Regions from separate parts of the Glutamicibacter sp. MOO4 genome, predicted to be linked through region 1. Evidence: riboswitches for the same ligand, from Rfam matches in the RefSeq annotation. Region 1 holds a riboswitch; each other region holds the start of a gene.

The links. A riboswitch is a leader RNA that binds a small molecule or an ion and turns the genes downstream of it on or off. The one in region 1 is predicted to bind thiamine pyrophosphate.
Region 2: it holds a riboswitch for thiamine pyrophosphate, as region 1 does, so the genes downstream of both, thiO (glycine oxidase ThiO) here and thiC (phosphomethylpyrimidine synthase ThiC) in region 1, are expected to answer to the same signal.
Region 3: it holds a riboswitch for thiamine pyrophosphate, as region 1 does, so the genes downstream of both, AC1Z3F_RS09935 (ECF transporter S component) here and thiC (phosphomethylpyrimidine synthase ThiC) in region 1, are expected to answer to the same signal.
Region 4: it holds a riboswitch for thiamine pyrophosphate, as region 1 does, so the genes downstream of both, thiM (hydroxyethylthiazole kinase) here and thiC (phosphomethylpyrimidine synthase ThiC) in region 1, are expected to answer to the same signal.

What each region holds. Positions count from the first base shown of each region.
Region 1 is NZ_CM167800.1:1,975,601-1,982,737, reverse strand. It holds gene AC1Z3F_RS09265 (cystathionine gamma-synthase) at 1-11, shown strand, start outside; gene AC1Z3F_RS09260 (hypothetical protein) at 93-509, opposite strand; gene AC1Z3F_RS09255 (DEAD/DEAH box helicase) at 815-2,740, shown strand; gene thiC (phosphomethylpyrimidine synthase ThiC) at 2,859-4,601, opposite strand; TPP riboswitch at 4,597-4,706, opposite strand; tRNA gene AC1Z3F_RS09245 (tRNA-Thr) at 4,882-4,953, opposite strand; tRNA gene AC1Z3F_RS09240 (tRNA-Thr) at 5,473-5,544, shown strand; tRNA gene AC1Z3F_RS09235 (tRNA-Met) at 5,592-5,665, shown strand; gene AC1Z3F_RS09230 (GTP pyrophosphokinase) at 5,886-6,668, opposite strand; gene AC1Z3F_RS09225 (DUF2797 domain-containing protein) at 7,009-7,137, shown strand, end outside.
Region 2 is NZ_CM167800.1:1,756,072-1,763,208, forward strand. It holds gene typA (translational GTPase TypA) at 1-939, opposite strand, end outside; gene AC1Z3F_RS08130 (GNAT family N-acetyltransferase) at 1,087-1,632, opposite strand; gene AC1Z3F_RS08135 (ThiF family adenylyltransferase) at 1,677-2,834, opposite strand; gene AC1Z3F_RS08140 (thiazole synthase) at 2,834-3,652, opposite strand; gene thiS (sulfur carrier protein ThiS) at 3,655-3,900, opposite strand; gene thiO (glycine oxidase ThiO) at 3,897-5,024, opposite strand; TPP riboswitch at 5,022-5,126, opposite strand; gene AC1Z3F_RS08155 (GNAT family N-acetyltransferase) at 5,207-6,172, shown strand; gene AC1Z3F_RS08160 (mechanosensitive ion channel) at 6,256-7,137, opposite strand, start outside.
Region 3 is NZ_CM167800.1:2,124,414-2,131,550, forward strand. It holds gene cls (cardiolipin synthase) at 1-1,291, opposite strand, end outside; gene AC1Z3F_RS09925 (aminodeoxychorismate lyase) at 1,484-2,359, shown strand; gene AC1Z3F_RS09930 (ATP-binding cassette domain-containing protein) at 2,356-4,683, opposite strand; gene AC1Z3F_RS09935 (ECF transporter S component) at 4,680-5,300, opposite strand; TPP riboswitch at 5,366-5,490, opposite strand; gene AC1Z3F_RS09940 (DUF4235 domain-containing protein) at 5,565-5,816, shown strand; gene mnhG (monovalent cation/H(+) antiporter subunit G) at 5,905-6,306, opposite strand; gene AC1Z3F_RS09950 (MrpF/PhaF family protein) at 6,306-6,572, opposite strand; gene AC1Z3F_RS09955 (Na+/H+ antiporter subunit E) at 6,569-7,137, opposite strand, start outside.
Region 4 is NZ_CM167800.1:3,020,080-3,027,216, reverse strand. It holds gene AC1Z3F_RS14150 (hypothetical protein) at 1-1,021, shown strand, start outside; gene AC1Z3F_RS14145 (GntR family transcriptional regulator) at 1,018-1,383, shown strand; TPP riboswitch at 1,421-1,515, shown strand; gene thiM (hydroxyethylthiazole kinase) at 1,505-2,299, shown strand; gene thiE (thiamine phosphate synthase) at 2,292-2,933, shown strand; gene thiD (bifunctional hydroxymethylpyrimidine kinase/phosphomethylpyrimidine kinase) at 2,930-4,357, shown strand; gene AC1Z3F_RS14125 (uracil-xanthine permease family protein) at 4,387-5,664, shown strand; gene AC1Z3F_RS14120 (sugar porter family MFS transporter) at 5,886-7,137, shown strand, end outside.

The sequences.
Region 1 (7,137 bases):
TCAACCTCTAAATCAACGCATATAACGCGAGGGTGAACATTCCGTATGGAATGTTCACCCTCGCGTTTTTTGTTTATCGGGTTTCAGCTGCGCTAGCGACGCCGTTTAGGCGGCTTAGGGGAGACGACCTTGAAGTAGTAGTTGCTGCTAGGAAGCCACATGAGAGCTACACAGAACATGATGATGGCGGCCAGTAGTGAATAGCGACCAAAACGCATCAACAATGGCACCGCGGTAATCACACCGAGCCAGGTGAGATTGGTGCGGGCAGCACGTTGACCGGTGAACAAACGGTAGCCAAGAACCCCGCAGGCGCAGCCGGCGGCAGCAAAAAATATGGCCAAGGCAATGGCTGCAAAGTTCAGTGAACCTGAGTCGCTCTGCTCATAAATGAGGAAGCCACCAAAGCCTAAAAACAGCACTCCGGCTAGTAACCAAAGCATTTGCGCGATGAACAAAGCGCTGGGTACAGGCTCTTCAGGGCGGCGTGGCAAGAATGGTATTTTCACATCTTTAACACTACGTGCTTTGGCGCGGTGCCCGATCTCACACGCTCTGGGCACTGACAATTAGCGGTGGTTCGCGTTAGTGTTAAGTGTTCGCAAACTTCAAGGGTATCCCTTGCATCCAGCCCAATATTTGAGGCTGGAGCCTTCTCGTGTTGTATTTCCGCAAGTGTGTGCGGTTTCTTATGTCATAGGGGAGCGCTTGTAGAGCGTGACTTGTATCTGACTGTGTAGCCTATACGTCGTTTCTTTGGGGACGGCTAAGGCATATTCCCCAACGAATGAGGTAAATCTTCGTGTCTTCTGACATGCCCGTAAACACCGATGACAACCAGACCCCAGAAGAGCCAACCGTGCTCTTCTCCGAACTTGGTTTGGATGCTCGTGTGCTTGCATCACTGGCTGACCTGGGCTATGAAAAGCCATCGCCAATTCAGGCCGCCACTATTCCTAAGCTTCTCGAAGGCCGCGACGTTGTTGGTCTGGCTCAGACCGGTACCGGTAAGACCGCTGCTTTCGCGCTTCCTGCCCTGTCCCGCATGGCAGAGCTGGCTGACACCAATGGTCCAGCCCGCACCCCACAGATCCTGGTTCTGGCTCCAACCCGCGAGTTGGCCCTCCAGGTAGCTGAGGCTTTCACTTCCTACGCAAAGTACCTGCCAGACTTCACCGTCTTGCCAGTGTACGGTGGCTCCCCATACGGCCCACAGCTCAACGGCCTGCGCCGTGGCGCTCAGGTTGTTGTTGGTACCCCAGGTCGCGTAATCGACCACATCAACAAGGGTTCTTTGGACCTGTCCAACCTTCAGTACGTTGTACTGGATGAGGCCGACGAAATGCTTCGCATGGGCTTCGCCGAAGAGGTCGACAAGATCTTGGAAGCAACCCCAGCAGAGAAGCAGGTTGCCCTGTTCTCGGCCACCATGCCACGTACCATCCGTCGTATTGCTTCGGAATACCTGCGCGATCCGCAGGAAATTTCGGTCAAGTCCAAGCAGTCGACCGGCACCAACATCACCCAGCGTTACCTGCAGGTTATGGGCTCGCACAAGCTTGACGCCATGACCCGTATCCTCGAGTCCGAGTCATTCGAAGGTGTTATCGCCTTCGTTCGTACCAAGATGGCTACCGAGGACCTGGCTGACAAGTTGAAGGCTCGCGGCTTCACCGCTGCAGCTATCAACGGTGACATCCCACAGCAGCAGCGTGAGCGCACCGTTGAGAACTTGCGTTCAGGCAAGATCGACATCCTGGTTGCTACCGACGTTGCAGCTCGTGGTTTGGACGTTGAGCGCATCAGCCACGTCATCAACTTCGACATCCCACATGACACCGAGTCCTACGTTCACCGCATTGGCCGTACCGGCCGTGCAGGTCGTTCGGGCGACGCGATCTTGTTCATGACCCCACGCGAGAAGTACTTGCTGCGTGCCATCGAGAAGGCTACCCGCCAGCCGGTGACCCAGATGCAGCTTCCTTCGCTGGATTCGGTTAACGACCGTCGTATCCAGAAGTTCACTGATCGCATCGATCAGACCATCAGTGGTCAGGACCTGACCACCTTCCGCGAAATCGTTGAGAAGTTCGCTTCTGAGCATGAAGACCTTGATCAGCTGGAAATCGCAGCTGCACTGGCTTTGATGGCTCAGGGTGGACGTCCATTGCTGATGACCGAACCAGTAGCTTCGCCTTCCAAGAAGGCTCGCATGGAACGTGGTGACCGCCCAGAACGTGGCGATCGCGGCGACCGTGGTGACCGCGGCGACCGTGGCCCACGTGCACGTAAGACTGCTGCTGCAGGCAACGCCATGTACCGTCTGGCCATTGGCCGCCGCAACCGCGTGCAGCCAGGCTCGATCGTTGGCGCTTTGGCTAACGAAGGTGGCTTCGATTCTTCGGAAATCGGTGGCATTGAGATCCGTTCGGATCACACCTTGGTTGAACTGCCAGCAGAGCTGAGCAAGGACCAGTGGCGTGCACTGTCCAAGACCCGCATCGGCGGCGAGCTGATCAGCATGGAGCTTGACTCCGGCCGTAAGCCACGCGACGACGATGACAACGATCGTGGCGGCGACCGTGGCGGCTTCCGCGGTGGAGACCGTGGCGGTTTCCGCGGTGGAGACCGTGGCGGTTTCCGCGGCGGACGCGGTGGCGGCGAAAAGCGCTTCGGTGGCCGTGGCGGCGACAAGCGCTTCAGCGACTCGGGCCGTAGCGGTGGACGTCGCGACTACTAAGTCGACGCTCCTAAGCTAACTAGCTAAAAGCACAACACAACGCCCCTGGAACAAACCGAAAGGTTTGATCCAGGGGCGTTGTGTGTTTCTCCAAGATGCTTGTTCCAGCAGCCAGCTATTACTGGGCTGCGCTGCCTACCGGAATCTCATCTCCTAGATAAACTTTTCCGCCGCTCTCCAAGAACTCTCTACTCTTTTCTGCCATGCCTGCCAACGCCGCTTGAGCCTCCGTAGAACCGTATTCATCACGGATATCTTGGGAGATCCGCATGGAACAGAATTTTGGTCCACACATCGAGCAGAAGTGTGCGGTCTTGGCTGGTTCTGCGGGCAAAGTCTCGTCATGGAATTCTTGAGCCGTGACGGGATCTAAACTCAGCGAGAACTGGTCATTCCAGCGGAACTCAAAGCGTGCCTTACTCAGCGCATCATCGCGCGCACTGGCACCCGGGTGCCCCTTGGCTAAGTCGGCGGCGTGAGCTGCAATCTTGTAAGTGATAACACCGGTCTTTACATCGTCACGGTTAGGCAATCCCAGATGTTCCTTGGGTGTGACATAACAAAGCATGGCTGTGCCATATCGAGCGATCTCCGTAGCGCCGATGGCGCTGGTGATGTGGTCATAGCCCGGAGCGATATCGGTAACCAGTGGGCCCAGTGTGTAGAAGGGCGCACCATCACACAACTCCTGCTGGCGTTCAACATTCTCCCGGACCTTATGGAATGGAATATGTCCCGGTCCCTCAACCATGACCTGTACGTCGTACCTCCAGGCCCGCTTGGTCAGCTCAGCTAGGGTATCTAGCTCAGCGAACTGCGCGGCGTCATTGGCATCAGCAATGGAGCCGGGACGAAGCCCGTCACCCAGTGAGAAAGCAACGTCGTACTGTGCGAAGATTTCGCAGAGCTCATCAAAGTGCGTGTACAAGAAATTCTCTTCGTGATGTGCCAAGCACCAGCCGGCCATGATGGACCCACCGCGCGAGACAATGCCGGTAACCCGGTTGGCAGTCAAAGGAACATAACGCAAGAGCACGCCAGCGTGAATGGTCATATAGTCCACGCCCTGCTCACACTGTTCAATGACGGTATCGCGGAAGATCTCCCAGGTCAGTGCGTTGGCTTCGCCATTGACCTTTTCCAAGGCTTGGTAGATGGGCACCGTTCCGATGGGCACCGGTGAATTGCGGATGATCCACTCACGAGTGGTGTGGATGTCATCACCGGTGGATAGATCCATGACGGTGTCTGCACCCCATTTGGCGGCCCACTGCAGCTTGGATACTTCTTCAGCAATCGAGCTGGTCACCGCAGAGTTGCCGATATTTGCATTGATTTTCACCAAGAAGGCTTTGCCGATAATCATCGGTTCAGATTCCGGGTGATTGATATTGGACGGAATGATTGCTCGCCCGGCCGCCAGCTCGCTGCGCACCAGTTCTACATCGCACTCTTCGCGAACCGCCACATATCGCATTTCAGGGGTGATCACCCCAGCTCGTGCGTAGTGCATTTGGGTTACTGTGGCCCCCTGAACTGCACGTAGTGGTGGCGCCGTGCGTCCGGCCCATTCATCGCTGGCAGTTCCTCGGCGGACCGCTGAGCGCCCGTCATCGTGCAGATTGCGTTCGCGGCCTTCATAGACCGCAACGTCTGCTCGTTCCATGATCCACGGTTCCCGAAAAGGATTCAGTCCCTGAGTTGGTTCGCTACCTGGACCACTGGTGCGATACACCCGTAGCGGTTCATTTGGCTGGCCGTTGGGGGAGTCCGCAAGTTGAATTTGCGTGACGGGAACTGAGATCCCTTCCGATTCGCGGAACGCGAGAGAGTGGGCAGGATGTTGTTCAAATTGTTCCATTGAGAAACTCACTTCCTTCGCCGGCATTACCCGGACAGGTTCAACGGTCGCGGACGGCGATAGCCCGATCTCAGCCCTTGCCATGGGGCTCCCGTGTGGTCGGAGACGACACTAGCATGAAAAAATCGGCGCACAAGAATGGGCGCCAAAATTTGACGCTAGGTCTGAGCGTTGGAAGTGGAAGATGGGGGAGAAGCGAAGTGGCAGCGGGGCCCAAGAAAATAAGTCCAGATAGACGAAAAGAGAGACAATCTGAATTCAGATTGTCTCTCTTATTTCGAGCCCCCTGCCGGAATCGATCCGGCGACCTCGTTCTTACCAAGAACGCGCTCTACCACTGAGCTAAGGGGGCAACGAGTAAATACTCTACACAGGTTTTTGGCGATTTCAAAATCCGTAACGAGTTTGTAGCTGACGTCACAAGACCCCTACTCAAGTAGGAAAAACGCGGCAGGGGATCGGTTGCTCGATGGTGTTCTAAACGCGGGTAGTCTGCGCCGCGAAAAATGGCAGACCTCGCACATGTTGATATTTACCTCTTTTGACTGCGAAGCATCAAGATGTACGGATGTTTTGTTGTTGGAAAAGTGATTTTCACTGACTCAAGCGGCAGGAAAGTGGCACCGCTTGGTCGTTAGAAAAGGAACTCGTGCAGCGCTTTCCGAAGGCTGGAAATTACCAAATTGACCACTACTAATGCTCCAGTGAGCATCGTCACCTATGCGCTTTTGTGCCAACCTTCGTTCCATGTCAGCACTACGTCTTCTAGAAACATGCGTTGACTTGGGGTAACGCGACGCGGTCCGAAATTCATTGGAGGCGAATGACGATTTTTCTTTGTGCCCAAAGCCGTGTAGAGTATTTACTCGTTGCCCCCTTAGCTCAGTGGTAGAGCGCGTTCTTGGTAAGAACGAGGTCGCCGGATCGATTCCGGCAGGGGGCTCTGAGTGAGAAGTAGTCTTGGCTTCTACTGGATTGCTTCTCACTTGTGGCGGCGTAGCTCAGCTGGTTAGAGCGCACGACTCATAATCGTGAGGTCCCGGGATCGAGTCCCGGCGCCGCTACAGATTTGGCCCCGAAATTCATTGAATTTCGGGGCTTTTTCATGCTCAAAATCGAATCCTAGTGCCGTAGGTGGGACCTAGGTGTACCTCGAAAGTACCCCCGACGTCACGTCACGGATATCGGCCCCAGTTCAGAGTGTAGCGAGCAGTGCAATACAGGAACGGCCACCTACCGCATCGCAATGCGATGATGTAGGTGGCCGTTGTTTAGTTGGTGCGTCTAGAGGCTGGCGTCGTTGGGACCGATTGCACCCTTATGCGCCTGGTCGCCACTATTCGAAGCTTCCTTGGCCAGCATGAGTAGCCCTTGGATCACATCAGAATCCATATCTTGCCCATCGGGTTGTTCATTGTTGGCATCGTGACCATGAACCTCGGTGTGAAGCCGTTGCATCTGCATATCCAGTTTGGTTGCAATAGCTGCAGCGTCTGCCAGCTCGCTAGCTAGGTGGGCTGGAACTTCACCTTCGTACTTGTAGAAGATCTTGTGCTCTAGGCTGGCCCAAAAATCTTGGGCAATAGTGCGGATCTGCAGCTCTACGATCACGTTGACCGGACCGTCAGAGAGGAATACCGGAATCTCAACGATCGCGTGAACACTCTTGTAGCCGCTTGGCTTAGGGTTCTTGATGTAATCCTTGATTTGAATGACACGGATATCGTTTTGTGCAGTCAAGGTATTGAGTACCTTGTAGATGTCCTTGACGAAGCTGCACGTGATTCGAACGCCAGCGATGTCACTGATGTTTTCCCTGATCGCGGTGAGCGAGGGGTGAATCTTTCGCTGGCTCACCTTGCGCATGATGCTCTCTGGAGTTTTCACCCGCGAAGTGATGTGTTCAATCGGATTGTACTTATGAAGATAAAGAAACTCTTCGCGCAAGATGGAGACCTTGGTTAGGACCTCATCGACTGCAAACTGGTACTCCATCATGAACCGTTGGAATTGAAGGCGGAACGCCTGCGTAATTTCCTGTAGTTCGCCAGGGGCGAGGTTTGCCACCGACGGCAGCGAAACAACGCCAGGTGGGTCTTCTTGATACGGCGTAGAAATCGTAAATCACCTCTACATGTTGTGGCTATGTCAAAGGACATGAGCGCTCTCTATTTCAAGGTTAGGTCAGCAGTCTAAGAATTTGGCCAGAAGACCTCGGGAATCTATCGGGGACTAGTACTTGCTCGCCTCGATTGGGGGAGCAAAGCACAAGTACTTTGAGCTGTATGGTTCCTTGCTGGTGGCCTAAGGTTGGAAGGGCTACTTCAGAAAGGTCTTGATGGAATTCCCCAGCGCTTCACGGCAGCTATGTCATGGCATTAGCTTCTCTCAGCATGAACCCGCGCCCATGCTTCGACTGCGCACAGCTGACCAGTGGAAGACCGAATATCTTGAGTTGAACCGCTCGCTGAGCATGGATGTCGGAGAACTGAAGTTTTGCCTGGGCTATATCACTATGAATCGTGATGGTTCCCGC
Region 2 (7,137 bases), 220 kb from region 1:
ACCAATCATGATGTCTTCGATACCAGCAACTGCAACGATCTCGCCTGGACCAGCTTCTTCAGCTGGAACACGGGTCAGACCCTTGGTGGCAAGCAGTTCAGTGATCTTGACCTGCTTCATGGTGCCATCCTGGCGAGCCCAGTTAACCTGCTGGCCCTTACGGAGGGTGCCGTTGATCATGCGCAACAGTGCCAGACGGCCAAGGAATGGCGATGCGTCAAGGTTGGTTACGTGTGCCTGAAGAACTTCACCCTCGGTGAAGGTCGGAGCAGGAACGTGCTTGATGATGGTCTCGAACAGTGGCTCAAGATCTTCATTGTCTGGCAGGGTGCCATCGGCTGGCTGGTTCATCGAAGCGTAACCGGCCTTGCCCGAAGCGAAGACAACAGGAACGTTCAAGATGGCGTCCAGATCCAAGTCTGGAGCTTCATCAGCCAAGTCCGAAGCCAAGCCCAACAGCAGGTCCATGGAGTCAGAGATGACGCCATCGATGCGGGAGTCAGGGCGGTCGGTCTTGTTAACCACGATGATTACTGGGAGGTTTGCGCTCAGTGCCTTACGCAGCACGAAGCGAGTCTGAGGCAATGGGCCTTCAGAAGCATCAACGAGCAGAACCACGCCGTCAACCATGGACAAGCCACGCTCGACCTCGCCACCGAAGTCAGCGTGACCCGGGGTGTCGATAACGTTGATGGTCATTGCCTTGCCGTCAGCGGCTGGGCCGTTGTAGAACACGGTGGTGTTCTTGGCAAGAATGGTAATGCCCTTCTCGCGCTCCAACTCGCCAGAGTCCATCACGCGATCTTCGGTTTCACCATGGCTGTCGAATGCGCCAGTCTGCTGGAGCATGGCGTTAACCAGGGTGGTCTTTCCGTGGTCAACGTGTGCAACGATGGCTACGTTACGAAGTTCGTCGCGACTAATGGTGTTATCTGACATGCGTGAAGGCTCACTTCCGCTCGAGGATTTTAGATCTAAGGGGTCGGGGCCAAAGTCGACCCAACAATCCAGTTTACGCTCTCGAAGCAAGTACTCCGGTGCTCTGTGTCAGAACATACAAGAATTTCCGCGAAAATCGTGAAAAATTCAGCTTTCCGTTGCCGTCGGAATCCAGAAACGCAGCGTGCTAGGTCCACCTGAGTGCGCTACTTCGGGAAGTTCCGCGTCCAGCACTCCCCCACATTTTTTAATTGTGGCTTTGGAGCCTTCATTGGTGCTGTCGCAGGTAAGTAGCGCTTGGTCCACTCCGGCAACACGCACTTCGTTTAGAGCGAACCGGCACAGTTCAGCGGCAATACCGCGACGACGAAATTCTGGAACGACGCCGTAACCGATGTGTCCACCAAATTGAAGCAGTGAGTCATTGAGCTCATACCGGACCGATACACGCCCAACAAGTTCACCAGCTTGGTCAAAAGCTACAAATAGTGCAGAACGAACCCAACCCGGCGGGACATGCTCCCCGCGGCGCCCGGCCTTCATGCGGTAAATGTAATCTTCCCAGTGTTCATCAGCGGACCACGTTGGAAGGAACTCGAAGTCTTCAACAAGCATCAAATTATGAGCGTCAACGGCCTGCTGCTCATCTTGACTAGCTAGCTCACGAATTTCCAAGGGTTCACTGGTGATCATGTGGCCATTATGCCAGCCAGCAACTCCCTATTAGGCATTGACTACTAGTAACTAATTTTTTCGCCTTCTACCTGCAAATGCCAGGCTAGGGTTCCGCCGGCAAGACTGTAGAGGCGGCAAGATTCTGGAAGTACCTTGGCAGCAATTTCTACTGCCTGCTGGGAGCGGACTCCGGTCTTGCACACCATGACTACGGTCGGGGCCTCGGCAGGAATTGTGTGCACAGCCTCATCGCGCACCTTCGCCAGCGGTAAGTGAATACTTCCCGGAATGGCTACGATGTCCCGCTCCCACCCCTCGCGAACGTCTACTAAGAGAACTTCCTGTTCTTGCAGCATTGATTGGAGTGCTGTGACCTCTAACTGGGCTACTGGTTTTTCTACTGCTTTTTCTACTGTGCAAGCAACTGGCTGATAGTCCCCTAGCTCAGTGACTTTAGTACGTTGCGGATCAAGTGAAAATCCTAAGGTTCGCACACTGGCCGACAGCGCATCGTAGAGCCAGAGCTTGCCGGAGAGCGTTTCTCCAACTCCGGTAATGAGTTTGAGCGCTTCGGTGCTCATCACTGAACCGACTACTCCGCATAACGCTCCGAAGACTCCACCTTCGGCGCAGCTGGGCACCGAATCAGCATCCGGAATTTCGGGAAAGAGGTCCCGCAGCATCGGACCGGTACGCGGATCAAAAACCGAAACCTGACCAGAAAATTGGTACAGCGTTCCCCAGATCAATGGCGTACCGGTAATTTCTGCTGCGTCTGAGGCAAGGTACCTGGTGGCGAAGTTATCGCTACCGTCGATAACTAAGTCGTAGTCGGTGAAGAGTTCAATAGCGTTGTCTTTGCTCAGCTTTTGATCAATGGCTTCCACCTTGACATCACTGTTGTGTTCTAGAGCTATTCTGGCCACCGAGTGGACCTTGGGATTACCAATATCGGTTTCACGATGAATGATCTGACGCTGAAGATTAGATATTTCAACACTGTCGTCATCTAGCACCCCTATATGTCCAATGCCGGCCGCGATGAGATAACTGGCGATGGGACTGCCTAATCCTCCGGCTCCAATGATCAGTACTTTGGCGTTGAGGATTCGCCGTTGGCCTTCTTCGCCTACCCCAGGAAGTGTGAGGTGTCGCGAGTAGCGTGCAAGCGCACCGGCTTCAAAATCTGTTGCCGGTTCACACAATGCAGGGCGAGTCATTAGAACTCACCGACCAGCGTTTGCATCATGCCTTCTTCAGGTGAGGAGGCCAGTGCGGTATCGCGCTTGGGGATTCGGCCGGCCAAGTATGCCGCCCTACCGGCTTTAACTCCGTCGCGCATTGCGGCGGCCATCAGTGGAGCATTGTGCGCCCGGGTCACTGCGCTAGCTAGCAGTACTGCATCGCAGCCAAGTTCCATGGCAAGCGCCGCATCCGAGGCGGTACCCACCCCTGCGTCAAGAATGACTGGAACGTTGGAACGCGAAACTATGGTGGAAATATTGTGTGGATTCAGGATCCCCAAACCTGAGCCAATGGGTGCGCCAGCAGGCATGATTGCAGCAACTCCCGCATCCTGCAAGCGTTGGGCCAGGGCGGGATCATCATTGGTATAGGCAAAAACCTCAAAGCCATCAGCCACTAACTGTTCGGTGGCCCAATAGAGTTCCAATGGATCAGGTAGCAGCGTGTCCTCATCAGCGATGACTTCCAGCTTGATCCAGTTGGTTTCTAACGCTTCGCGGGCCAGCTGTGCGGTGAGCACGGCGTCGCGTGCGGTGAAGCATCCAGCGGTATTGGGCAAAGCAATCACATCATTGCGTTGCAGCAACTCATAAACGTTGCCTGAACCGGATGCTGAAAAATGGCGGATGGCTACCGTGGTGAGTTCTGTCCCGGAAATTTGAAGTGCACTTTCCAGCGTGGACAGCGAGGTAGCACCTCCGGTACCTAGGATCAGGCGTGAGGAAAAAGTTCGGCCAGCAACAACAAATGGGTCCGTGGTTGCGTTAAGTTCTGTAAGCTCGTGCGCGTCCATGTTCAGCCTCCCTGTGCTGCCGTGACGAGTTCGATTGTGTGCCCGCTCTGCACCGCAAATCCGTTCCACGAGCTACGCGGCACCACTGCCCCGTTGACCGCGGCGGCCAGTCCAAGTTTGCTACCGTCAATGGCTTTGGAATCTTTGTCTAGTTCCTTGCCGATGTGTCTGGCGATGAATTCACGCAGGGACAATCCTGCGTCCACCTGAACGGGTTGGTTATTAACCGTGATGCTGATTGAAGTCATGAACTTTGCTCCAAAAGTGTGTCGGATGAGTAGGTAGGGAAACGGTACGGGTCAACGTCCTTGAGCATCGCACTGGCCGGCAGGTGCTCTGTCAGGTCAGCGGTGAGCGTTGATCCCAACGGGCTAAGTAGCACTCCGTGACGTGAATAGCCGGTGGAGATCACCAGCCCTGGATCTATTCGACCGATTAGCGGGCGGTCATCGGCAGTTGCCGGACGAGCTCGGGCAATGACCTCGTTCAGTGAGCAATCAGAGATGCCGGGAACAAGTCTGCGAGCGTTATCCAACAAGTTGTACATGGCGCCAACGTTGACTTGTGGATTCCCGTCTTCGCGCACGCTGGCTCCGAGAACAAGACTTCCGTCTTTGCGCGGAACCAGATAGACATTTTCTCTGTGCACGATGCCTCGAATAATTCGGGTCACTAATGCAGGGCCGGGTGGGCCTTGGATCCGCAGGATGTCACCATAAACCGGGCGTACGGGAGCTGGTTGAACTCCCCTAACCGTTCCTAGGGCAGTACAGAGAATTGTTTGCTCTGCTTCCAGTCTTGTACCTGAAGACGTCAGCACGGCCGTGGTTTGATTCTTGTCATCCTTGATCACTTCAACACACTGTTCAAGCACGAGATCCGACTGGAAATACTCCAGAAGAATTCGTACCACCGAGCGAGGGTCAATTTGATGATCATCCTCGCAAAGCACCGCACCAGCAATGTTTCTGGCCAGCGCAGGCTCTAGGTTTCGCGCTTGGCTGGGCAAGAGCTTTTGAGCTGACAGGCCTAAGGAAGTTTGTAATTCCACCAGCTCGTGTAGGGCTTCACGGTCCGCGGGTTCTGCCGCCACCACCAAGGTTGAGCTTGTCAGATAGTCGGGACGCTGGCCCGAGATCGCTTGAATCCTGTTCACAAAATCTGGATAGCTCTTGTTGGAGGCGGCCAACATCTGATGCAGTGGTCCTTGGCCCCAGACGGTTTCTGCTGCCGGCGCCAACATTCCTGCGGCAGCATGGCTGGCGCCTTGGCCGGGTGAAGGATCAATAATGCAGACAGTGTGCCCGCGCGAGCTGAGCTCAAACGCTGTGGCTAGGCCGATGATTCCGGCACCAACGATGTTGACATGCATAGGCGCACGCTTCCTTCCTACGGCGGCATGACCCGCATCAGGTATAGCGGTCGGCTCAGTGCCCTCTCAGCCTGGTCGATTCAGGCTCCCGCGGAGATGTTGCGATTATAAGCATGACCCAGCTCATAAAAGCGAACTACGGCGGACTTTGTTCCGTCATCTTCTGTGATGTACTTACAAACATGTCGCTTCCGAAGTATCCCGCTGAATTGGTTGCTGGTTCCACGTTGTTGGAAACCATCGTTGAGTTTGAGCAGCAGCTACTGTCTCCTACGATTCGCAACAACCCTGACCAGCTGAGTCTTCTATTGCACAAGAACTTTGGTGAGATTGGAGCCAGCGGACGTACCTACAACCGAGAACAGATTCTTAGATTGTTGGTCGCTGAGGATTCTGGTGGCAGCGCAGGACAGGTTCATGACCCTGTTGGTACACAACTGTCAACAAACCTTGTGTTGCTCCGGTGGTCCACCTTCGGTCACAGGGCAAGTCATCGCACTTCTCTGTGGTTCCACGATCAGGGCCGCTGGCAAATGCTCTTTCACCAAGGAACACTGAGCGCAACGGCAACCGACAAAGAACGCGATACCACCAATGCGCAAGTAGAAACTACCGGTGATGAAATTAGCGTTCGAAAGCTCAGGGCGTCAGATGCCGACGCGGTTTTTGAAGCCTTTACCTCTGATGCACTAATGCATCGTCAAGGTGAGGCCAGCACTCCCGCTAACGCCCGTAAACATGTTGGCGCCCTACTAGCTGATTGGCGACGTCAATGTCCGTTGGCCATCACGAAGAACGGGCGATTGATTGGCTTAGTTTGCGCCACCTTAGATTCAAGTAACAAGAATGCTTGGATTTGGTATTGGATGCATCAGGCATTTAGAGGGCAGTCACTGACTACTCGGGCTGTGGCCACCCTGGCGAATTATCTCTTTGAAGAGCAGGACATTTACCGCGTGGAGTTAGGGTTACGCGCAAATAACCCAGGTTCCCGCCATGTCGCTGAAAAGAACGGTTTTCTGCGTGAGGGTATTGAGCGGGGCAAATTCCTAATTGACGGTGAGCGTATTGATGTTTTTACATACGCACGACTTCGGGATGATCCAGTCCCGTCTGTAGTTCCATTGCCGTTGAACCTAACTGAGTAAGTTCAACGGCACGTAAAAAGTCGTGAAATCCATAGCGGATTCCACGACTTTTTATTTTGTCCCTGATGTTTTGATCTAGCTGGTTAGATGCCAGGCGTCGTAGGTGGAGTCGTCGGTGGTGCTGGTGGAGCCGGCGGTGCCGGCGGCGCCGAACCTGGCTCGTTGGAGACGACCTTGTCGGTATCAATCTTGTTCAGCGTACGAGCCGCTGCGTCACGTCCACCGAGGCCGAAGGCCAGCGCTGCTGCAAGAGCTGCGCCGATGACAATTGCGCCGAAGGCCATGTTGATGATTGAGTCAGCAATGCCCATGTACTTCAGACCCATTGCTACGAACAATGCGATTGCGGTGTAGCGGATGATCTTCGAAGCCGTGGTTTCACCCAAGAACTTGCCGATCACGTTGGCAATGACAAAACCTGCTGCGATGATTGCTGCGCCGAAGAGGATCTTGCCACCGAGGCTCAGAATCTCGTTGAGGATGTTGGTTATTGCTGGGAAGTTCAGCATCTGGGCTGCCATCACGCCGAAGAACAGAATAATGGCGATCTTGACAATTCCAGCGATGATTCCCGATGCGCTCTTGCCGTCTGGGACTACGCCCCATTCAGCAACAACACGGTCAGTGCCCACGCCCTGAAGGGTGGTTTCCAGTAGCTGACCCACAAACTTAGCGATCAGCACGCCGACTGCCAGTAGCGCAAGGGCCATGAGGACCTGCGGGATGGCGGTGAAGACCAGCTGCAACATCTGTTGGGCAGGATCCGAAATTGCCGCGATACCCAAGACCTGCAGTGCCGAGATAGCAACAACAAGCAGGATCAGTGCAAACACAATGTTGGAGATGATTCCAACGATCTTCGCCTGAGCTTCGCGTGACTGAACTTCGTCTACGGGTTCGTTGGCTGGAGTCAGCTTGCGAACGAGACCACTAAAGTCCACCGTTCCCAGTCCGGTATTCAGCAG
Region 3 (7,137 bases), 150 kb from region 1:
AGGAACGCATATCCATATTTGAGGATCCGACGACCGCCACTTCGTCATCAACAGTGAAGCACTTGGTGTGCAGAACCATCGGCGCTGGGTAGCAGTGAATACGTACACCAGCTTCGAGAAGTTGCTGGTAGTAGGACTGCTGCGCGTGGTGAACCAGGAACTGGTCGCCTTCTTCACAGACAAAAAGTTCAACTTCTACCCCGCGCTGGGCTGCAGTAGTAATTGCGTAGAGCATGGAATCATCTGGCACAAAGTACGGGCTGGTGATTTCCAAGCGCTCGGAGGCCGAGTAGATCAGCGTATTAAACAGGCGTAGGTTATTTTCCTTGCCGAAGCCCGGACCGCTTGGAAGTAGCTGCGCCAAGGTTGACCCGGGACGTTCTTCGTAGGCCAACGGGTGCCTGGCCTCGTTCATGTCCATCAGGACTTCTTGGTCGTTTTCTTCCTGCCACCAGTCAATAGCAAAGGTCACGTCCAAGCTGCGAACCAAAGGACCTTCAACGCGCAGCATCATTTCGACCCACTCGCGTCCGACCTTATGCGAAGACTTACGCTTGTAACCCGGTTCAATCAGGTTCTGGCTCCCGGTGAAACCGACCTCGCCATCAATGACCAAAATCTTGCGGTGGTTACGCAAGTCTGGGCGGCGCCAGCGCCGACCAATCAAGTCAATGGGAAGCATGGGACGCCAGTTGATCCCTGACTTTTTTAGACGCTTTTTCAACTCGCCATAGCCCTTAACTCGCAAGGTACCTAGGTGGTCAAAGAGCAGGCGCACGTGCACACCACGTTGTGCCGCGCGTTCTAGTGCTTCAAGGACTGGGCCAACATATTCTTCGTCGTCGCCCATGATGTAGAACTGAATGTGGATGTAGCGTGTTGCTTTGTCGATTTCATGACGCATCGACTCCATCGAGTAACGGTAGTCAGAAATAACCTCAACACTGTTGCCACCTTCTAGGGGCATAGCACCTAAGTTACGGTTCAGGCTGACCGCAGATTCAACCCACTCTTCTTGGGAGTGAAATTCTTCAGGCAACTCCATGTGCTTGGTGGCGTCAATGATTTGCTCGTGGGCACGCTTCTGCTTTTCTAACCGACTACGCGAGAGCCGCGGGTTAGCAAAAAGCCAGTAGGCCAAAAGTCCAACCACCGGAAGGAAGAAGATTCCCAAGAGCCAAGCCATCGCCGTGGTGGGGCGTCGGTTGCCCGGAACGATACCGATCATGAAGTAACGGACCACCAATTCGATGGCTACAAGGATGCTCCACAGCACGCTACCGATCTGCATAAGTACTTCATTACTCGGTAACACTGCTGGTACACCCCTTCGTTACGCACGATGATCGTCGCGATTTCCGGCTCTGATCTGCGTAATACAGCTCAAATTCCTCCGCTTAGCTTATCTAAGATTCACTAAGAAGTCTGAACATCCGTGAGCTCAAAGGTCACACATGGGCTATGGGTTCGATAATCTGTAGGTATGAGTTCTCTAGTATTCTTGGATCCGGCCTATCCGGCAGGCTACTTGGCCGATATTTCCGCACCACAACTTCCAGTCACCGTGCAGGGAGTCACCCGTGGAGACGGCATCTTCGAATCGATGCTCTACACCAACCAAGCGGTTCGCAAATTTGAAGCGCACCTTGCTCGTCTGGCCAGCTCGGCTGAACTATCAGACCTGATCATTCCCGATGCACGCACCTGGTATGCCGCAGTTGATACGGCCGTGGCTGACTTTGACGCCACCGGCGGCGCAGAGGAAGCTGTGGTCAAACTGATCGCAGCTCGTGGTGAGCATGATGAAGATCCAGCAATCTGTTGGGTGACTGTCACTCCTGCCCCGACCCTAGGCAAAGAGCAGCGCGAATCAGGAGTCGACGTACTCTTGCTTGATCGTGGCTACGATTCCAAGCTTGCCGAACGTGCACCATGGTTGATGATGGGCGCGAAGACCCTGTCCTACTCGATCAACATGGCAGCCCTACGTTATGCACGCAAGCACGGCGCCCATGATGTTATTTTCACTTCGGCCGACGGTATCGTGCTGGAAGCTCCCACCTCAACGGTGTTGGTTGCCCAGCGCGATGGTGAGACCAAGCGTCTGCTGACCCCCATGCTAGAAACGGGTATCCTGCCGGGCACCACACAGAGTGCAATCTTTGATGCGGCTGCTCAAGACGGTTGGGAACTGGGTTACGGCCCGTTGCGTCCAGAAGATCTCTACCAGGCTGATGGTGTCTGGTTGGTTTCCTCGATCCGTCTGCTCACTCCGGTGCGCACCTTGGATGCCAAGCCATTGCGTCTAGACGCTGAGCTCCATGAAGAACTCAGCGCCCTCAGCGACGCAATTCGCTAACTCCACACAAGGTTGTAGGTGCCGGCCCACAGGGCCGCACCTACAGCTGCAGCACCCAGGACGATGCCGGCGATAAGTACCGCGGCGTCGGTCCGGGTGAAGGTGGCCGTGCGGATCCAGGTCCGTTTGGCCGTACCAAAGCCTTTAGCTTCCATGGTGGTTGCCAAACGACCGGCACGGCGAATGGCCTGAACCAGCAAGGCCAGGCTCTGACCAAGTTTCGCGCCAATCCGCTCAGCGAGGGTGCCGAAGTTTCCGACACCACGAGCCCGACGGGCCAAGGTCAACGTCGTAAATTCCTCAATCATCAGTCCCAGCAATCGCATTCCGGCTAATGCGCCGAGCACAAAACGATGCGGGACCTTAAGCTGTTGAGACAGTGCCCCGCCCAGATCACTCGGGTTGGTGGTGGCCAACAACAAGATGCATGGAATCGCCAAGGCGAAGGCCCGCAGCCCGGTGGCAATACCGCCCTGCAGCGAACCCTCGGTAATACTGAACAGTCCAAGCTGCGCATAGACTGCGCCACTATCTTGGCCAACCAGTGCAATACCCCACGCAGCAAAAAGCCCTGCCAGTAGCAGCGGCCACGCCCGTTTGAGGAACTTCAGCGGACTGAGACCGGCCAGTGGGAACAACACAACGCTGGCAACAACGATCACCAAAGCCGAGACTGCATCCAATGTACTGATCAAAGGCAACGTTGCGGTAGCCACGGCGCCCAGCTTGGCTAACGGGTTGATCTTAGCTAGCCAGCTATCGCCCACCGGAGCATCCAGTACCGGTCCCTTAGGCTTGGCCACGTCGCCGCTTGGCAGTGCAGCTAGATGAATCTGCTCAGCCTGCAAGACGCTGGCCAAATGTTCATCGTGAGTCACCGCAATGATCGCGGTGTCCTGCTCCAACTGAGCAACCAGCAGCTGCGCTAATTCACGCCACGTATTGGCATCCTGTCCGAAGGTTGGTTCATCAAGGATCAACACGTCTGGAGAAGCGGCTAACACGGTGCCTACGGATAGCCGACGTTTCTCTCCTCCGGAGAGCGTGAATGGGTTTGCGTCAGCAAGATGTTCCAGACCCAAGCGCACCAGCAGTGACTGCACTAACTGCTCAACTTGTTCCGGCTCGTATTTCAGTTCTCGCCCGCCAATGGCTTTGGCTCTTAACGGAGCAAAAGCTAGTTCTTCACGGACGGTTTGCGCCACAAATTGGTGCTCAGGTTCTTGGAACACTGAACCGATCCGACCAATCAGCGCACCAGCTTTCCAGCTAAACGGTGAGCTGCCAAGACCATTGGCTAGCTGCTCGCTTGCATCAAGCTGTCCTGCGACAGGAGCGAGCAAGCCACCAACGGTGAGTGCCAAGGTGGATTTACCTGCACCGTTTTCACCACGGATGACCGTTGCGGTGCCTGCGCGGACTTGTAGGGTAACCGGGCGGGTGCGCGGTGCTTGCTCAGCTCGGGCGCACACCAAGTCTTTGGCCTCCAGCAAGGTTCCTCCCGGCTGGAGTGTCACTTGTTGGATTTGTGGCAGGTAGCCGGGAACCCACAGACCGGCCGAAGCGAGTTCAGCGCGAAGCTGCTGATCCTCCATGAGCTGTTGCGGGCTCAGATCATGGGCTACTCCGCCACCTGGCTCAAGGACGATGATGCGGTCCATGTGCTGGGCCCAGACTTCCAACCGGTGTTCAACTACCAGCACGGTGGCCCCGCTGAGCTGTGCCGCATTAAGCACGGCATCGCGCAAGGGACCGATCCCCTCTGGGTCCACGTTGGCGGTCGGCTCATCAAGGAGCATCAATCCTGGCTGCATGGCCAAGATCCCGGCCAGAGCCAGTCGCTGTTTCTGTCCTCCGGATAGTTCTTGGGTCCGGTGGTCAAAGGAGAGCATGCCTAGACCTACAGCGTCCAATACTTCTGGGATGCGCTCACGGATCACCTCGGGATCTACAGCAAGATTCTCCGCACCGAAGGCGACATCATCAGCTACCCGGCTCTGCACCACTTGGGTCTCCGGGTCTTGCTGCATCAGCCCAACCGGGCGTTGGCGAGCAAAGGCATCTGCCCCGTCAATGAGTAGCTCCCCACGCATTTGCTGCGACTCGTCGACTTCCAACAACCCCGCCAGAGCATGTAGCAAGGTCGACTTTCCCGCACCGGAAGGACCAACAAGAAGTACTTTCTGGCCGGCCTGAATATTAAGGTCTAAATCGGAAACGGCGGGAGTTGTTCTTTCGGCATGCTGCCAGCTAAAACCACGCGCAGAAATCTCGGCGCCCCGCCGAGTTTGAGCGTCAGCGCCACGGTTAGCCAGCGAACTCATTTGGCGGCCAGTTTCCCGGACTCGAGGTGAGCACGGCGGCTAGCCAGTGCGCTCAGTGCACCGGTCTTAGCCAATCCACGGGTGGCCAGCCAAGACAGCAGACCAGCGATAATCAGTCCAGAGACGCCGGTGATCAGCACGTGCAAGATCTTTAGTGATGAGGTGTATTCCACGTAGTACGCCAGGATGTAGGCTTCGGAAATACCGGCGAAGATGCCGGTGAAAAAACCTGCAATGAGCGCAACGCTCAGGTTCCACTTGCGGTAGCGGAAGATGGCAAAGACCAATTCAGCACCAAGGCCCTGGACCAGCCCGGAAACGATGACGCTCAGACCGTAGTGAGATCCCAGCAATGCCTCGATAATGGCTGCCAGTAATTCGCAGAACACTGCTGCACCTGGTTTGCGGATGATCAGGGCACCGAGTACCGCTGGGAAGAGCCATACGCCAGTCAGCAGTGCAGCGGCAGGTGGGAAGGCAACAAAAGCTAGCGAGAACAGCGGCATGCCTGCGCTCCAAGCCCAGAAGATCACTCCTGAGGCTACGGCGATTACTGAGGCTACGACGATGTCGACAACGCGCCAGCTGGTTCGCTGTTTTGCTGCTACTTGGTTCATGGGTGGTCCTCCTATATTTAGGAGGGGAGATGTACGGACTGATGGCATAGTGCTACACCCGTCCGCATCCGAGATGCTCGACTTCCTTCGCCGGTACTAGCCGGAGCAGGTTCGAGGGTCTGCGATCTATCGCACTCTCAGCGTCTTGGCGACTTCTTTTTTGAAGTCTGACGCTCCCCTGTCGGAAAAATTACTGCTCCCCCACCTTACCGCAGGTATGCTGGGCAGAGGAAAGATAAGTTACGACGTTGAAGCGAGGGCAATATGAACACAGTACAGAAACTTGCCACCACCGGAATTTCGATTGGCGCCGGTTTGCTCGGCAGCAAGCTAGTTGATCAGCTGTGGAAGGGCGTCACCGGAAATAAGGCTCCCCGCAAGGGTAGCGAAGAAGCTGCTGAGGCTTCATTCCGTCAGGCGCTCGGATTCGCGATCTTCTCATCGATTGTCGCAGCGACCATCCAGGTCTTGGCAGACCGTGGCACCAACAAGGTTGTCGCACGGTTCAGCAAGTAGCTAATGCTCAAGGAACGGCCCACCAATGGTGGGCCGTTCCTTTTTGTTTTGTTCAGTTTTACACTGCTCAGTTTTTCACTGCTCAGTTTTACTTTGAGTCCTTCGACTCTTCGCTGGAGACTTCAACAGACGCGGTGGCCGGTGCGTCAGATACCGTGTCCACTACTTGCCTCAGTTCATCGGCGTAGAGAGATTGTTTGGCAGCGTGCTTGGTTCGGTAACCAGCGCGCCCAATCATATGTGCGGATACGGGAGCGGTCAGTAGCTGCATCCCCCAAGCCAGGAACAATACTGGAACCACACTCCAGCTACGCAAGTGAATTGCTAGCGCGGTGAAGATCAGCAGAAAGCCAAGTACTTGCGGTTTGGTGGCGGCGTGCATCCGAGTGAGCATGTCGGGGAATGAAAGCAGACCGATACCGGCAATCAGCGACATGAGGCAGCCGGTGATCAGTAGGACGGCGACAAGAATATCGAGGAACAATTCCATTAGGCGTTCCTCTGATCCGAGACGTACCGCGACACCGTAACCGAGCCAATGAAGCCCAAGGTGCACGCAACAACGACAAACAACAGGTAGTCGGTGTGGCGGTTGAAGACCATTTCCAAGCACAACGCCACGGAAATGATCAGCAGCATCACGTCCAAGGCTAAGACTCGGTCAAGAATCGAGGGGCCCTTGGCAACGCGGATCAAGCACGCAACGGTGGCTAGACCCAGCATGATGCCGCAAATCCACATCACGATTGTCATCATTTTTTGCCTCCTACTCGACCAAGAATTGGACCGCATTCGTGCTTGATTGCTTCAAATTCATCGTGGCTACCCATCGCCATGATCACTCGACGTTCAATGTCGCGCACCGCTTCGCGGGCCCGTTCCATGTCGGATCTCGATTCGATGTTGATGTAGTGCAAGTACAGCGTTGATGAGCGCCGGTCAACGTCGATAACAAATGATCCAGGAATCAGCGTCAGTACATGTCCCACCGCGGTGACAATCAAATCCGAGTCGGTACGCAACTCCACGGCGATCACTCCACTGCGGGTTTTCTTTCCCCGGAAGATCGCCAGTCGTGCCACTTGGAAACTTGCCACAAATACTTGACCGATGAACCAGATAAACAGTTCAAAGCAGTACCAGACGTTCACACGGCCCGAAAGGACCACCGGCGGTAGCGGGAAGAGCGTGACAATTATCAGCGCAACGATGACACCGAAGATCAGATTCGCCGGCGAGAAGTCTTGCCAGAGGGCTGCCCAGACAAAGATCAGCAACGCCAGCAGCGGCCATTCCTGTTTGAGTGTTGCCCGGTGACGGA
Region 4 (7,137 bases), 1.0 Mb from region 1:
GATTTCAGGCGCTGAAGTAGCTCCACTGTTTGCGCTGTGTATTTTCGCGGTTTTACTGGCCACTGCCGTGATCAGTGCAATCATCCTCAAACGCAGGCCCTTAGCCGGGATCTCCGCAACCCAAAACCAAGAACTACGCTCAATTTGGCTCAACCGGTTGCTACGAAATTGTGGTTGGCTGATGACCAACATCATCGGTGCCGCAATCACCTACGCCGATCCGGTTCTGAGTTCCGGGTGGAACAACGTGTCCATGTTTGCCGTCTTGGCTTTGGGCTTCGTGCTATTCGTCTGGGCTCCAAAGCATGCCGCACCGGAGGCCAATAGCCTGCGTAGCACCGCCTTCGCCCGGATGCGCAGCCACACGCTATCCGTATCCTATTTTGCGAATACGTTCTTGATTATCGCCGCGTTGATTATCTGGCTTGCGGCCAGTGAACTCGTTGGTCAAACGCCAGAGCCATTCGGTGAAGCCGGAGCCCGTGCTGTTGGCGCTTCCTTTGCGCTGCCATGGTCAGCGGCGGCGGTAGTCCTGTACCTAGTAATCTCTGCCGGCTTCGCGCTCTATGCACATTCACGAGCAAAGCTGGGGGCACTTTCTGAACCGAAGAGCCAAAATCTTCCGGTTTGGGTGTACACGATTGCAGCGCTGTTCATCGTCAGCGGGAGCATCTTGCTTTACACCCCACAAACACTGAGCTCAGGGGCACAACAGCTACTCTCGCCATGGGTCACTTCGGCAATAATCCTGGGAATGTTGGTAGCCGCGGCCGGTTACTTCTGGTGGATCCGACGTTGCGCAGTCCCTTGGGACCTCACGGACGAACAGGAAATCTGGTATCGGCAAATCTTGGAGTTCCGAGCCTTACGAGTGCTCTGCAGTGCGTTTTTCCTCTTGCCGGGCTTGGTCTCTTCCGATGAGCCAGCGGTGCTAGCCATAGGCGTTGGGCTCTTCTGCATCCCCGCCTTACTAGTGGTCAATCGCCCGAAGGCGCGCCTGACCACGAGCGTGCGCGCATGAGCACCCAGATCACGGTAGATCTTGAGGCGGCTACCGCTCCTTATGAGCAGATCCGTTCGCAGATCGCGTCGCTGATTAACCTCGGCGAATTAGTGGCGGGTAGCAAGCTACCCACGGTCAGGGCGTTGGCCACAGATCTTGGGGTAGCGGCCGGAACAGTCGCTCGTGCCTATAAGGAGCTGGAAGCCGAAGGGCTCATTTCTTCAAGACGCAGGGCCGGAACGATAGTTAATGAACGCGCTACACCCATCGAAGAGCATGAAGATCTGGTGGCGGCGGTAGACCACCTTTGGAAGCTAGCGGCAGCGCAACATGTCGATGCGGCGACACTTAAAGCGTTAGTGGCGCGACGTGAACGTTAAGAATTTGTTCTAGGCATTGCTACTGCGTACGCTCTAAATCAGTGACACGGGGTGTCGGAGAAGCCGACTGAGATGAAACCCGTCGAACCTGATCTAGTTCACGCTAGCGGAGGGATGTCGCATGACTCTGCCTACCGTTGCCCAAAAATACCGGCAACACTCCCCTTTAGTTTTTTGCCTGACGAATACCGTCGTCACCAATTTCACCGCCAATGTCCTACTGGCTTCCGGCGCTTCACCAGCTATGACTAATCTGCCTGGCGAAGCTGGCGGGTTTGCTGCTTTTGCTTCTGCAGTGCTGGTGAATCTAGGGACTCCAAGCACCGAGCAAATGGTTGCCATGGAAGAATCGGTACTCTCGGCGAGCGCAGCAGGCACCCCGTGGGTATTGGATCCTGTGGCCGTCGGCGCCCTGTCGGTACGCACCGACTTCGCCCGGCGCATAGTTCAAGAACACCCCACCTTGATCCGTGGAAACGCTTCGGAAATCCTCGCCTTGGCGGGCAAGGATTCAAGCGGCCGAGGTGTTGACGCAGCAGATACCGTGCAGGCGGCCCTCGACGCAGGACGTGAACTGGCACAAGAACACGGCTGCGTTGTTGCTATCTCCGGCGAAGCCGACGCGATCATCGACGCTACCCGTACCGTACTGGTACACACCAACGGCATCGGACTGACCAGAATTACCGGTGGCGGATGCGCACTAGGTGCCTTTAACGCTGGCATGCTCGCGGTGCACGAGGACCCCTTTGAAGCCTCCATTGCCGCCCACGGTTTTTATGGCCTGGCCGCCGAAAAGGCACTGGCCGCAAGCACCGGCCCGGGAAGCTTTGCCGTGGCATTCATTGATGCGCTGGCCGCCACGGAACCCGAAGAATTACAGACTTTGAAGTACGAGGAACTGAACCATGGATAATATCGGCGCCTACCTAGTAGCCAACACCGCCAGCTGCACTCCACGCACCACCCTGGAAGTTATCCAAGGAGCAGTGGCCGGCGGCATCGAATGGATTCAGCTGCGGGCCAAGGATGAGACTGCCCGCGAATTCTTTGAACTGTCCTGCGCTGCAGCCCAACTAACCAAGGGCAAAGCCAAACTATTGATCAATGACCGGATTGACGTCTTCTTAGCTGCCCGCGCTGCCGGAGCTGCGGTCAACGGTATCCATATCGGGCAAAAAGACATTCCGGTGCGACTTGCACGAGAGATTATCGGCGAAGGCATCATCGGTTTGAGCGCTTCCACCGATGAACAACTGGCACAGGCAAATCTCGAAGCAGAGGTCATCGACTACTTGGGTGTTGGTGCAGTGCGTGCCACTCCTACCAAAAAGGATCACCCAACCCCGTTGGGTCTTGACGGTTTTATCCGTGCAGCATCCTTGACCGAACTACCGTGTGTAGCCATCGGCGCCATTACCGCTCAGGACGCAGCTGCGATTCGCGCTGGCGGAGGGTCGGGCCTAGCGGTAGTTCGTGCCATCTGTAATGCCGAGGATCCACAAACGGCCAGCGAGCAGCTAGTTTCAGCGTGGACGGTGGCACAGTGAATAATATTCTCTCAATTGCCGGCTCTGATCCTTCCGGTGGCGCCGGCATTCAGGCGGATCTAAAAGCCATTGCCGCTAACGGTGGTTATGGCATGTGCGTGATTACGGCATTAACCGCGCAGAACACCCAAGGGGTCAGCGCAGTACAAGCCATTGATCCCGGCTTTGTCTTAGCCCAGTTGGAATCCATTAGCGCTGATATACAGATTGACGCCATCAAGATTGGCATGCTGGCCAATGCTGAAGTAATCCGCGCGGTCAGTAGCTGGCTGGATACCGTAGATGCGCCGGTAGTTCTAGACCCGGTGATGGTAGCCACGAGCGGAGACCGATTACTAGAAGATGAGTCGGCACTCGATTCACTGCTGGACCGCGCCTGCGTCATCACCCCTAACCTACTTGAGCTAGCAAGCTTGCTACGCGAGCCAGCGGCCACACAATGGCCACAAGTCCTAGAGCAGGCACAGCGACTGGCCGCCAAGCACGACGTTCTGGTTTTGGCCAAGGGCGGACACCTGGCTGGAGACTTCTGCCCCGATGCGCTAGTTGGGTCCACTGGAGTGCTGGCCGAGTTCAGCAGCCCCCGACACCAAACCAAAAACACCCACGGCACCGGCTGCACCCTCTCCAGCGCCTTGGCTACTATCTACGCCACCGACGGTGACTGGGTCCAGGCTCTTGAGAAGTCCAAGGCCTATCTGGTGCGCGCTATCGGCGCAGCCGATCAACTCACTGTGGGTAGCGGGCATGGCCCGGTGAACCACTTTGTAGACTTCTTCAGCGACGCAGATCCCATGCAAGAGTGGTGGCAACAAATTGATGGACTGCGCGGATCCATTGATGGGTTGGAATTCATTACTCAGTTATCTGATGGGACACTGGCCTCAGCAGACTTTGAGTACTACCTGTCCCAAGATGCCCTGTATCTTAAGCGTTACGCTCAGGTATTGGCCGAGGCCAGTGCCTTGGCGCCAGATCTCGAAGCACAACGCTTCTGGGCTAGCTCGTCCAGTGCAATCTTGGAAGGCGAATTGCAGCTGCATCGCAGTTACCTTGCTGAAGGTACCCCAAACCCCAGTGCGATCACACTGAACTATGTGAACCACCTGGCGGCGTCCAAACAAAGCTACGGGGAACTAATTGCCGCAATCCTGCCCTGCTACTGGCTATATCAAGACATTGGTAGGCGCCTAGCCGCGGCCAATCACGATCAACACCCTTATGAAAAGTGGTTGAGCACCTACGCATCGGAAGAATTCGATCTAGCTACCGAGCAGGCCATCAACATGGTGCGTTTGGCGTGGAAGCAGGCTGATGGTGCTCTGCGTGAGCGGATGAGGGTGGCATTTGTGCGATCTTCAGAACATGAGTTGGCCTTCTTCGATCAGGCACGACAGAACCGAGTAGAATTTTCTACGGTCTGAAACGCGCGGGCCACGATCTGGAGGATTGTATGAGCTGGAGCATTCACGGCAACGGAAAGACCATCAACCCGGGCGAAGTTGTCGCCCCGGAAGAACGGTTGCACTGGCCACAAACCATTTCCATTGGTGCCCAGCACATCCTGGCGATGTTTGGCTCCAGCATTCTGGTGCCAACTCTCACCGGCTTCCCGGTCACCACTACCTTGCTGTTTACCGGCTTGGCCACCATCATTTTCTTGCTGATGACCAAGAACAAGGTACCTAGCTACCTTGGTTCATCCTTCGCGATGATCGCTCCGGTCATTTCCACCACCCAGTCGCATAGCATGGCTGGTGCCCTTGGCGGCATCGTCATGACTGGCGCGCTGCTCTTTGTGGTGGGCCTGATTGTGCAGGCTACCGGTACCGGATGGATCCACGCTTTGATGCCACCGGTAGTTATGGGCACCATCGTTGCGCTGATTGGCTTGAACCTCGCCAGTGCAACGCTGGCACCGATGACCGATTTCCCGCTGACTACATTCTTGACGGTGATTTTCACGGTACTGGCTACCGTGGCTTTCAAGGGTCTACTTGGACGCCTGTCGATTCTGGTTGGTTTGGTTCTTGGTTACCTGTTGGCATTGGTCCAGGGCCAGGTTGATTTCAGTGCCGTGGGTGAAGCCAGTTGGGTTGGTCTGCCTCAGTTCACGACCCCAACTTTCCATCTTGATACCGCATTGATGTTCCTGCCGGCTGTTTTTGTGCTGATTGCCGAGAACATCGGGCACGTACGCACCGTGGGTGTGATGACCGGACGAGACCTCTCGAAGTTCAATGGTCGCGCGCTGATGGCTGATGGTGCGGCCAGCGTTGTTGCCGGACTCGGTGGCGGTTCTGCCACCACCACCTACGCCGAGAACATCGGCGTGATGGCAGCGTCCCGCGTATACTCCACCGCCGCCTACTGGGTAGCGGCCATTGTGGCCATGGCGTTGGCCTTCCTGCCGAAGTTTGGCGCACTAGTGGGCACCATTCCGGTCGGAGTTATCGGCGGCTTGGGCATCGTGTTGTACGGCATGATCGGTATTGTTGGCGCGCGCCTTTGGATCGAGGCGAAGGTTGACTTTGGTAATCCGATCAACCTGATGACTGCCGGCGCCGGACTGATCATCGCTATTGCCGTAACCAGTGATATTGCCTTTGGACAGTTCCAGCTTGGTGGTATCGCCTTGGGTTCCATCGCTACCTTGGTGGTCTTCCACTTGATGCGCACGGTGGCGAAGCTGCGTGGCAATGACCTCGCTGACACTTCGAAGGAATCCTGAGAGTTTAAAATATTTTTCGGCCGGCCGGTGTTGCGAGTTTGCTCGTGACACCGGCCGGCTTTTCTTTGCAATCTCCCTACTGGTTAGGCACGAGAGGTGAGCAGGGGAGGTCAATTCTGAGTGGCACATGTAAGGACTCCTTCCAAAATGTGATGGTTATCCCATCAAAAACTGAAAATTACGGATTTTGACCCCGCCTAAATCAGATAGCATGGCTCATTGTGACTGCGACAACATCAGACGGAAAACTCTCCGCGCGACTCATCTTCATCGCCCTTGGGGCGGCACTAGGTGGGTTCGTTTTTGGATATGACTCATCAATCGTTAACGGCACCGTGGACGCTGTCGAGCACGAATTCGGGCTCAACGCGGTAACCATCGGTTTCACTGTTTCCTGCGCCCTACTCGGCGCAGCTCTAGGCGCATGGATTGCAGGTGTGGTCTCCGAACGTGTAGGCCGCGTTCGCACCATGGTCTTTGCTTCCATCCTTTTAATCATTTCAGCCATCGGCTGTGGCCTCTGCTTCAGCGCAGCTGACCTCATCGTATGGCGCATCGTCGGCGGTATCGGCGTGGGCTTCGCTTCGGTGATCGCTCCGGCCTACATCGCCGAAATCTCCCCAGCAGCCCACCGTGGCCGCTTGGGCACCATGCAGCAGATGGCCATCGTGCTTGGCATCTTCGTAGCCTTCCTGATCAGCGCCCTGCTGGTCTTCGTTATGGGCTCCGCAGACGCTACCGGTTGGTTCGGTCTGGCTGCTTGGCGCTGGATGTACCTCTCGCTGGTAGTCCCAGCCGTGATCTACGGTGCGCTGGCTCTGCGACTTCCAGAATCCCCTCGCTACCTTGTTGAGCGTGGACGCTTGGTTGAGGCCGCTGCGGTTCTAACCCGCGACATGGGCATGAACCCAGGGGTAGAAACCGAAAAGAAGATCGAAGAGATCCGTTCCACCGTGCACGTGGAGCGTCGCCAGAAGTTCAGCGACCTGCTGGGCCGCTTTGGCTTCCACCCACTGGTTTGGGTTGGCATCTTGCTCTCGGTCTTCCAGCAGTTTGTTGGTATCAACGTGATCTTCTACTACTCCACTACGCTGTGGAAGTCGGTAGGCTTCGCCGAATCGGATTCATTCACGATTTCGCTGATCACCTCGATCACCAACGTGGTGGCCACCGTCGTGGCAGTGCTGCTGATCGACGTTCTAGGACGCAAGCTGTTGCTGACTATTGGTTCGGCAATCATGACCCTGTCATTGGGCATGATGGCTATTGCCTTCGCTCAGTCGGTCACCATCGACGGCGCAGTGTCCCTGCCAGGTAGCTGGGGCATCATCGCCTTGGTTTCGGCAAACCTGTTTGTGGTCGGCTTTGGTGCCACTTGGGGTCCAGCCGTATGGGTATTGCTCGGGGAAATCTTCCCGAACTCCATCCGTGCAATGGCTCTGGGTGTGGCTGCTGCCGCACAGTGGATCGCCA